DNA from 3 places in the Streptomyces sp. NPDC051322 genome. Region 3 is predicted to be linked to each of the others. Evidence: riboswitches for the same ligand, from Rfam matches in the RefSeq annotation. Region 3 holds a riboswitch; each other region holds the start of a gene.
The links. Region 3 has a riboswitch for cobalamin ahead of AB0436_RS00300 (cobalamin biosynthesis protein). Riboswitches for the same ligand answer to the same signal wherever they lie in the genome.
Positions count from the first base shown of each region.

Region 1: another riboswitch for cobalamin. It lies ahead of AB0436_RS02570 (HoxN/HupN/NixA family nickel/cobalt transporter); the one in region 3 lies ahead of AB0436_RS00300 (cobalamin biosynthesis protein).
Region 2: another riboswitch for cobalamin. It lies ahead of AB0436_RS16735 (ribonucleoside-diphosphate reductase subunit alpha); the one in region 3 lies ahead of AB0436_RS00300 (cobalamin biosynthesis protein).

Region 1 is NZ_JBFBAK010000001.1:561,186-563,379, forward strand. Features, by position in the region: gene AB0436_RS02565 (FAD:protein FMN transferase) at 1-293, shown strand, start outside; gene AB0436_RS02570 (HoxN/HupN/NixA family nickel/cobalt transporter) at 303-1,436, opposite strand; cobalamin riboswitch at 1,464-1,680, opposite strand; gene AB0436_RS02575 (metalloregulator ArsR/SmtB family transcription factor) at 1,748-2,101, shown strand; gene AB0436_RS02580 (MarR family transcriptional regulator) at 2,169-2,194, shown strand, end outside.
Region 2 is NZ_JBFBAK010000006.1:297,046-299,239, reverse strand. Features, by position in the region: gene mctP (monocarboxylate uptake permease MctP) at 1-478, shown strand, start outside; cobalamin riboswitch at 735-870, shown strand; gene AB0436_RS16735 (ribonucleoside-diphosphate reductase subunit alpha) at 917-2,194, shown strand, end outside.
Region 3 is NZ_JBFBAK010000001.1:51,133-53,326, forward strand. Features, by position in the region: gene AB0436_RS00290 (inorganic phosphate transporter) at 1-501, shown strand, start outside; gene AB0436_RS00295 (hypothetical protein) at 521-748, shown strand; cobalamin riboswitch at 810-952, shown strand; gene AB0436_RS00300 (cobalamin biosynthesis protein) at 1,078-2,079, shown strand; gene AB0436_RS00305 (cobyric acid synthase) at 2,076-2,194, shown strand, end outside.

The DNA.
Region 1 (2,194 bases), 510 kb from region 3:
CCGGCGAACTCGCCACCGTCGTCACCGGCCGGGATCTGGCCGTCGCCACCTCGGGCACCGCGGAACGCGGCGCTCATATCCTCGACCCGCACAGCGGCAGGCCCGCCGCCGGGCTCGCCTCCGTCACCGTCACCGGCCCCCGGCTGACCCTGACGGACGCCTATGCCACCGCCGCGTTCGCCCGGGGCGAGGACGCGCGCGGCTGGCTGGAGTCGCTGGAGGGTTACGAGGCGCTGGCCGTCCGGCCCGACGGCAGCGTCTGGCGGACCGCGGGTTTCCCCAGTGGCGACTGACGCGCTCCCTCAGCCCCCGTCCGCGGTGCGGGCCGTCCAGCGTTCTTCGACCCTGGCTATCCGCCAGTAACCCAGCGCCGCCGCCCACACCACCACGAAGAGTCCCACGATGACGTAACCGACGTTGCCCAGGTCGAGACCGGCTATCCAGTCGGTCACCGCGTCCTTGAGGGCGAGTTTGTCGTGCAGGACGGTAACCAGCTCGATGGTGCCGATGAAGAAGGCGACGGCGATCGACAGGCCGGTGATGGCGAGGTTGTAGAAGACCTTGCGTACCGGGTTCGAGAAGGCCCATTGGTACGCGAAGTTCATGAACGTGCCGTCGAGGGTGTCGAAGAGGCTCATCCCCGCGGCGAACAGCAGCGGCAGGCACAGGATCGCGTACCAGGGCAGCCCGGCGGCGGCGCCGCTGCCGGCCATCACCATCAGGGTGACCTCGGTGGCGGTGTCGAAGCCGAGACCGAAGAGGAAACCGAGCGGATACATCTGACCCGGCCGGCTGACGGACTTGGTGAAGCGGCCCAGGACGCGGTTCATGAACCCCCGGGAATCCAGCTGCGCTTCGAGCTCCGTCTCGTCGAACCGCCCCGCCCGCATCGACCTGAACACCCGCAGGATGCCGAACAACGCCACCAGGTTCAGGGCAGCGATGAGATACAGGAAGGAGCCGGAGATGGTGGTACTGACGGCGCCGAGTGCCTGGTGGGTGCCCGAGTCCTGATTGGCCAGCACGCCCGCGAGGCGTGCTCCCCCGGCGACCAGGGCCGCCATCGCGACGACGACGCTGGAGTGCCCCAGCGCGAACCAGAAGCCCACGGACACCGGCCGCTTGCCGTCGGCCATGAGCTTGCGCGTGGTGTTGTCGATCGCGGCGATGTGGTCCGCGTCGAACGCGTGCCGCATGCCGAGCGTGTAGGCGGTGATGCCCAGCCCGATGCCGAACGCCTGGGAGCCGACCTCGTAGTGCCGCGGCACCACCAGCAGCAACAGAATGCCGAAGGCCACCACATGCAGGGCGGCGATCACGCCGAGCAGTCCGGCCGTACGGAGGGTGTCAGCGCGCCGCCAGGCGAACGCGGTGGTGGGGGGCGCGCCTTCACGGGACACACCGGAGTCAGGCAGGCTTGAGTTGGGCAGGGTCATACGGTCACGCTCCAGCACCTCGTGGATCACTTCGTGAGATGCCGTGGCCGGTCTCCTGGCTTACGGGTTCGCTGACGCTCGCCCCCGGCCCACCTTCCCAGCCGCACTCTGCGGCCAGTGGTGTCATGGGCCGGGAACTCCCCGATCACAGTGGCGAGGGCCGCTCCGGTCTGAGGCTTTTGAGGGCCTGTCACCGGTCTTCCCGAACACCACGACCCGGCCCACCCTAGGTTGTCGGCAACAACGCTTGCAAGCCTGCACAGTTGCGCAGGTGCCGAAGATCACAGAGCTCGACGTGCAAGGATCACCGCATGCACCTCGTTCCCGCCGAGCGCGCCGGCCACCGCATCATCGACGACCACCGGGTCTGTGACGCCATCGCCGCCATCGGAGAGCCTGAACACGTCCGCTCCTGGGCCGACCGCTTCTCCCTGCTGGCCGACCCCGGCCGGCTCGCCCTGCTGATCGCAGTGCACCGGGCGGGCCCCATCGCCGTTTCCGACCTCGCGGTCGCCACCGGCATGAAGGACCCGGCCGTCTCGCAGGCCCTGCGCCTCCTCCGGGCTGCGGGCGTGGTGGCGGGCGACAAGGACGGCCGGGTGGTCCGTTACCGCGTCGTCGACGGCGCGGTGGCCGACCTGCTGGGGCGGTGCGCGCAGGAGTAGCGCTCGCCACCGGGGTATTGATTCTGCCTACATCTATATGCACAATGAGCCTATGCATAAGCGGGTTATGGACTCTCGGACCCTCAAGGCGTC
Region 2 (2,194 bases), on a different contig from region 3:
CTCCAAGCTGGTCTCGCTGGTGGTGAAGGTCGGCGCGCTGATCTTCGTCCTCTCCATGGACAAGACGGTCGCGATCAACTTCCAGTTGCTCGGCGGCATCTGGATCCTCCAGACGATGCCCGCACTCGTCGGCGGCCTCTTCACCCGGTGGTTCCACCGCTGGGCGCTGCTGGCCGGCTGGGCGGTCGGCATGGTCTACGGGACACTCGCCGCGTACGGCGTCGCCAGCCCGACACAGCACCATTTCGGTGGCTCGTCCAAGGAGATCCCCGGTCTCGGCGAGATCGGCTACATCGGTCTCACCGCGTTCGTCATGAACGTCGTGGTGACGGTGGTCCTGACCTTCGTCCTCAACGCCGTCAAGGCGCCGGCGGGGATCGACGAGACCTCGCCGGAGGACTACACCGCGGACGCCGGCGACCCCGGAGTCCAGGTGGACCTCCCGCCGGCCACGGCGGGTGCGCCCGGCGGTCACTGACACGCCGTCGGCCTGCCCGCGGAGGGGCCGTACCGCTCACCGGTGGTGAGCGGTACGGCCCCTCCGCTTTCGGCTGACTCCGCTTTTCGGCCGACTCCGCGTTTCGGATAGGCGGCGGGCTGGGTTTCCTGCGGACCCCCGAGCGAGACCGGGAGGCGATCCCCGGCCTCCCACTGCTGACGTACGCCCTGACGCTCTGACACAGCGCCCGGATCATCACCGCGACACAAGATATGGGGGGTGACACATCCAACGCCCACCACATGTATGCTCAGGCTCGCTGTCGCCGCAGGGGAATCCGGTGCGAATCCGGAACTGTCCCGCAACGGTGTGAACGGTGCGCTTTCGCGCACCGTGGAGTCCGAGGACCTGCCGACGGCGCATCCGGCTCGACCGAACCGGATGGGAACCGTCCGGGCCTCGCGGTTGGGCCTGCGGATGCTGTGCGGCGCGCTGCCCTGCGGTGCGCCCGTGCGCACCCGCGCCTCCCGCCGGCCCCGGCCGAGCGAGGGAGAGCGCTCCGTGACCACCGCGCCCACCGCACCTGCCCCCGATGTCCGGGAACAGCTGGCGGATGCCCCGGGAACCGTACTGCTGCGGGTCCTGACCGACCTCACCGCGGACCTCCCCGACACCGACCCGGGCAAGGTCGCCGCCGCCGCACTGCGCGGTCGCCACGCCGGGTCGGACGAGGCGGAGTTGCGGGAGCTGGCCACCGAGGCGGCCGCGGGACTGATCTCCGAGGACCCGGCCTACTCACGGCTGGCCGCGCGGCTGCTGACCCGGTCCATCGCCGAAGAGGCGGCCGGGCAGGGTGCGGTGTCGTTCTCCGCCTCGTTGGGCGTCGGCCACCGCGAGGGCCTGATCGCGGACCGCACAGCGGACTTCGTACGCCGGCACGCGGCGCGCCTCGACGCGCTCATCGACACCGGCGCCGACGACCGCTTCGGATACTTCGGCCTGCGCACCCTCTACAGCCGCTACCTGCTGCGCCACCCGATCACCCGCCACGTCATCGAGACGCCGCAGCACTTCATGCTCCGGGTGGCCTGCGGGCTGGCCGACGACGAGTCGGAACGCGCGGTGGACGAAGTCGCCGCGCTGTACGGCCTGATGAGCCGGCTCGACTACCTCCCCTCATCGCCCACCCTCTTCAACTCCGGCACCCGGCACCCCCAGATGTCGTCCTGCTACCTCCTCGACTCGCCGCTGGACGAGCTCGACTCGATCTACCGCCGCTATCACGAGGTCGCCAGACTCTCGAAGCACGCCGGCGGCATCGGCCTCTCGTACTCCCGGATCCGTTCCCGGGGTTCGCTCATCCGCGGCACCAACGGCCACTCCAACGGCATCGTCCCCTTCCTGCGCACCCTCGACTCGTCGGTCGCCGCCGTCAACCAGGGCGGCCGGCGCAAGGGGGCGGCCTGCGTCTACCTCGAGACGTGGCACGCGGACATCGAGGAGTTCCTGGAGCTGCGCGACAACACCGGCGAGGAGGCGCGGCGTACGCACAATCTGAACCTGGCGCACTGGATCCCCGACGAGTTCATGCGCCGGGTCGACGCGGACGGCGACTGGTCGCTCTTCTCCCCCGTCGACGTCCCCGAACTGGCCGACCTGTGGGGCGACGCGTTCGACGCGGCGTACCGCGAGGCGGAGGCGGCGGGTCTCGCCCGGCGCACCATCCCCGCCCGGGAGCTGTACGGACGGATGATG
Region 3 (2,194 bases):
ACCGAGCTCCGGCCGCAGCAGGGCTTCGCAGCGCAGACCGGCGCGGCGACCGTGATCCTCGCGTCCTCGCATCTCGGCTTCTCGCTCTCCACCACGCAGGTCTGCTCCGGCTCCGTGATGGGCGCCGGCGTCGGACGCAAGGGCGGCGTGGTCCGCTGGTCCACCGCGAGCCGGATGTGCATCGCCTGGGTTCTGACCCTGCCGGCCGCCGCACTCGTCGCCGCCGGTGCGGAGTATCTGACCGGCCACGGCCCGTGGGGCGTCGGCGCCGTGGCGGTCCTGCTGGTCGCCGGCTCCGGCGTCATCTGGTCGCTGTCCCGGCGCAAGCCCGTCGACCAGCACAGCGTCACGCCTGATGAGCCCGTCGAGCCCGTGGATGTCGTCACCGCCGCCCTCGCGGCGGTCAGCCCGCCGCCGGCCGGGCTGACGGCCGAGGCTCTCCGGGCCACCATTCCCGCCCCGGACGGCGCACCGGAACCCACCCGACCGGCCGCGGTCTGAAGCAGAGGACACTGCAATCATGAACATCGACTGGGCAGCTCTCGGCACCGTTTTCGGCGTCAGTCTGGTGGCCACCGTCGGACTGGTGGGTCTGTTCACCCTCGGCGTCGTGGGCCTTGCCAGGAAGTCGGCACCGGACGGCGCCGGCGGTACGGCCCCTGCGCCCGCCGCACGCGCCGGGGCGTACGCCTGCTTCGCTCTCTGCACGGCCGCCGTCGCCTACGGGATTTACCTCATCGTCGGCTGACCGCCGTTCGGACACGTCGCCTCGTCCACGTCGCCTCCTCGCAGGTCAAGGCGAGTTGACGGTTGTTCTCGGCGCGTGGTGGACTGCCGGGGCCAATACGGCGGCAGGAGAGGAAGCACGGTGCGAATCCGGCGCGGTCCCGCCACTGTCACCGGGGGTCACACCCCCGGGAGCCAGGAACTCTCACCGCCGGACCCGTCGAACCAGGGCGCGGACACCCTGAGTGAGGACCTATCGCCATGCGCGGCTGCCTGTCGCCCGATGCTGTGACCCGTACGAGAAGTACCCCCCGCACAAGAGCCCGTCGAGGCGCAACGGCCTGCTGACCCATGCGTGCCGAGCAGATATTCGTATACGGCGCCACCACCGGCATCGCCGCGGACCTGGTCCTCGGAGATCCCCGGCGCGGACATCCGGTCGCCGCTTTCGGACGGGCCGCCGCGGCCGTCGAGCGGCGCCTGTGGCGTGACCACCGGGCGTGGGGCGCACTGCACACCGCCGTCTGCGTCGGAAGCGCGGTGGGCGCCGCGGTGCTGGCCCGGCGTGCCGTGCGCGGCCGCGCCGGGGCCGGAATCGCGCTGACCGCCGCCGCCACCTGGACGGTTGTCGGCGGCACCTCGCTGGGCCGGGAGGCGCGTACGGTCGGCGCCGCGCTGGCAGCGGGCGACATCGAAGCGGCCAGGGAACGACTGCCGCACCTGTGCGGCCGGGACCCGCACGCGCTGGACTCTCCGCAACTGGCGCGCGCCGTGGTGGAATCCGTCGCAGAGAACACCTCGGACGCCGTGGTGGGTGCGCTGGTCTGGGGCGCCCTGTGCGGGGTGCCCGGCCTGGTGGGCTTCCGCGCGGTGAACACCCTCGACGCGATGGTCGGCCACCGCTCGCCGCGGTATCTGCGGTACGGCTGGGCCTCGGCCCGGCTCGACGATCTGGCCGGCTGGCCGGGCGCCAGGCTGACTGCCGTACTGGCGGTGCTGGCCGGCGGGAACCCGCGCGGCGCTGCCCGCACCTGGCGCGAGGACGCGGCCGGCCATCCCAGCCCGAACGCAGGTCCGGTGGAGGCGGCGTTCGCCGGAGCGCTGGGCGTACGGCTCGGCGGGACGCTCGCGTACGGCGGCCGGGTCGAGCACCGGGCGGTGCTCAACGGTGGCGGCAGGCCGGCCGGGGTGGACGACATCGAGCGCGCGGTGCGGCTGTCGCGCCGGGTGGGTCTGCTCGCACTCGCGACAGCCCTCGTAGCGAGGAAGGCCCTGATGGCGGGGAAGGCCCATGCGGTGAGAGAGGTCCATGCGGTGAGAGGCGTCCATGCCGTGAGAGGGGTACGCGGATGAGTGGCGGGCTGCTGGTCGCCGGAACCACCTCGGACGCCGGGAAGAGCGTGGTGACGGCCGGCATCTGCCGGTGGCTGGTGCGCCGTGGCGTCAAGGTCGCGCCCTTCAAGGCGCA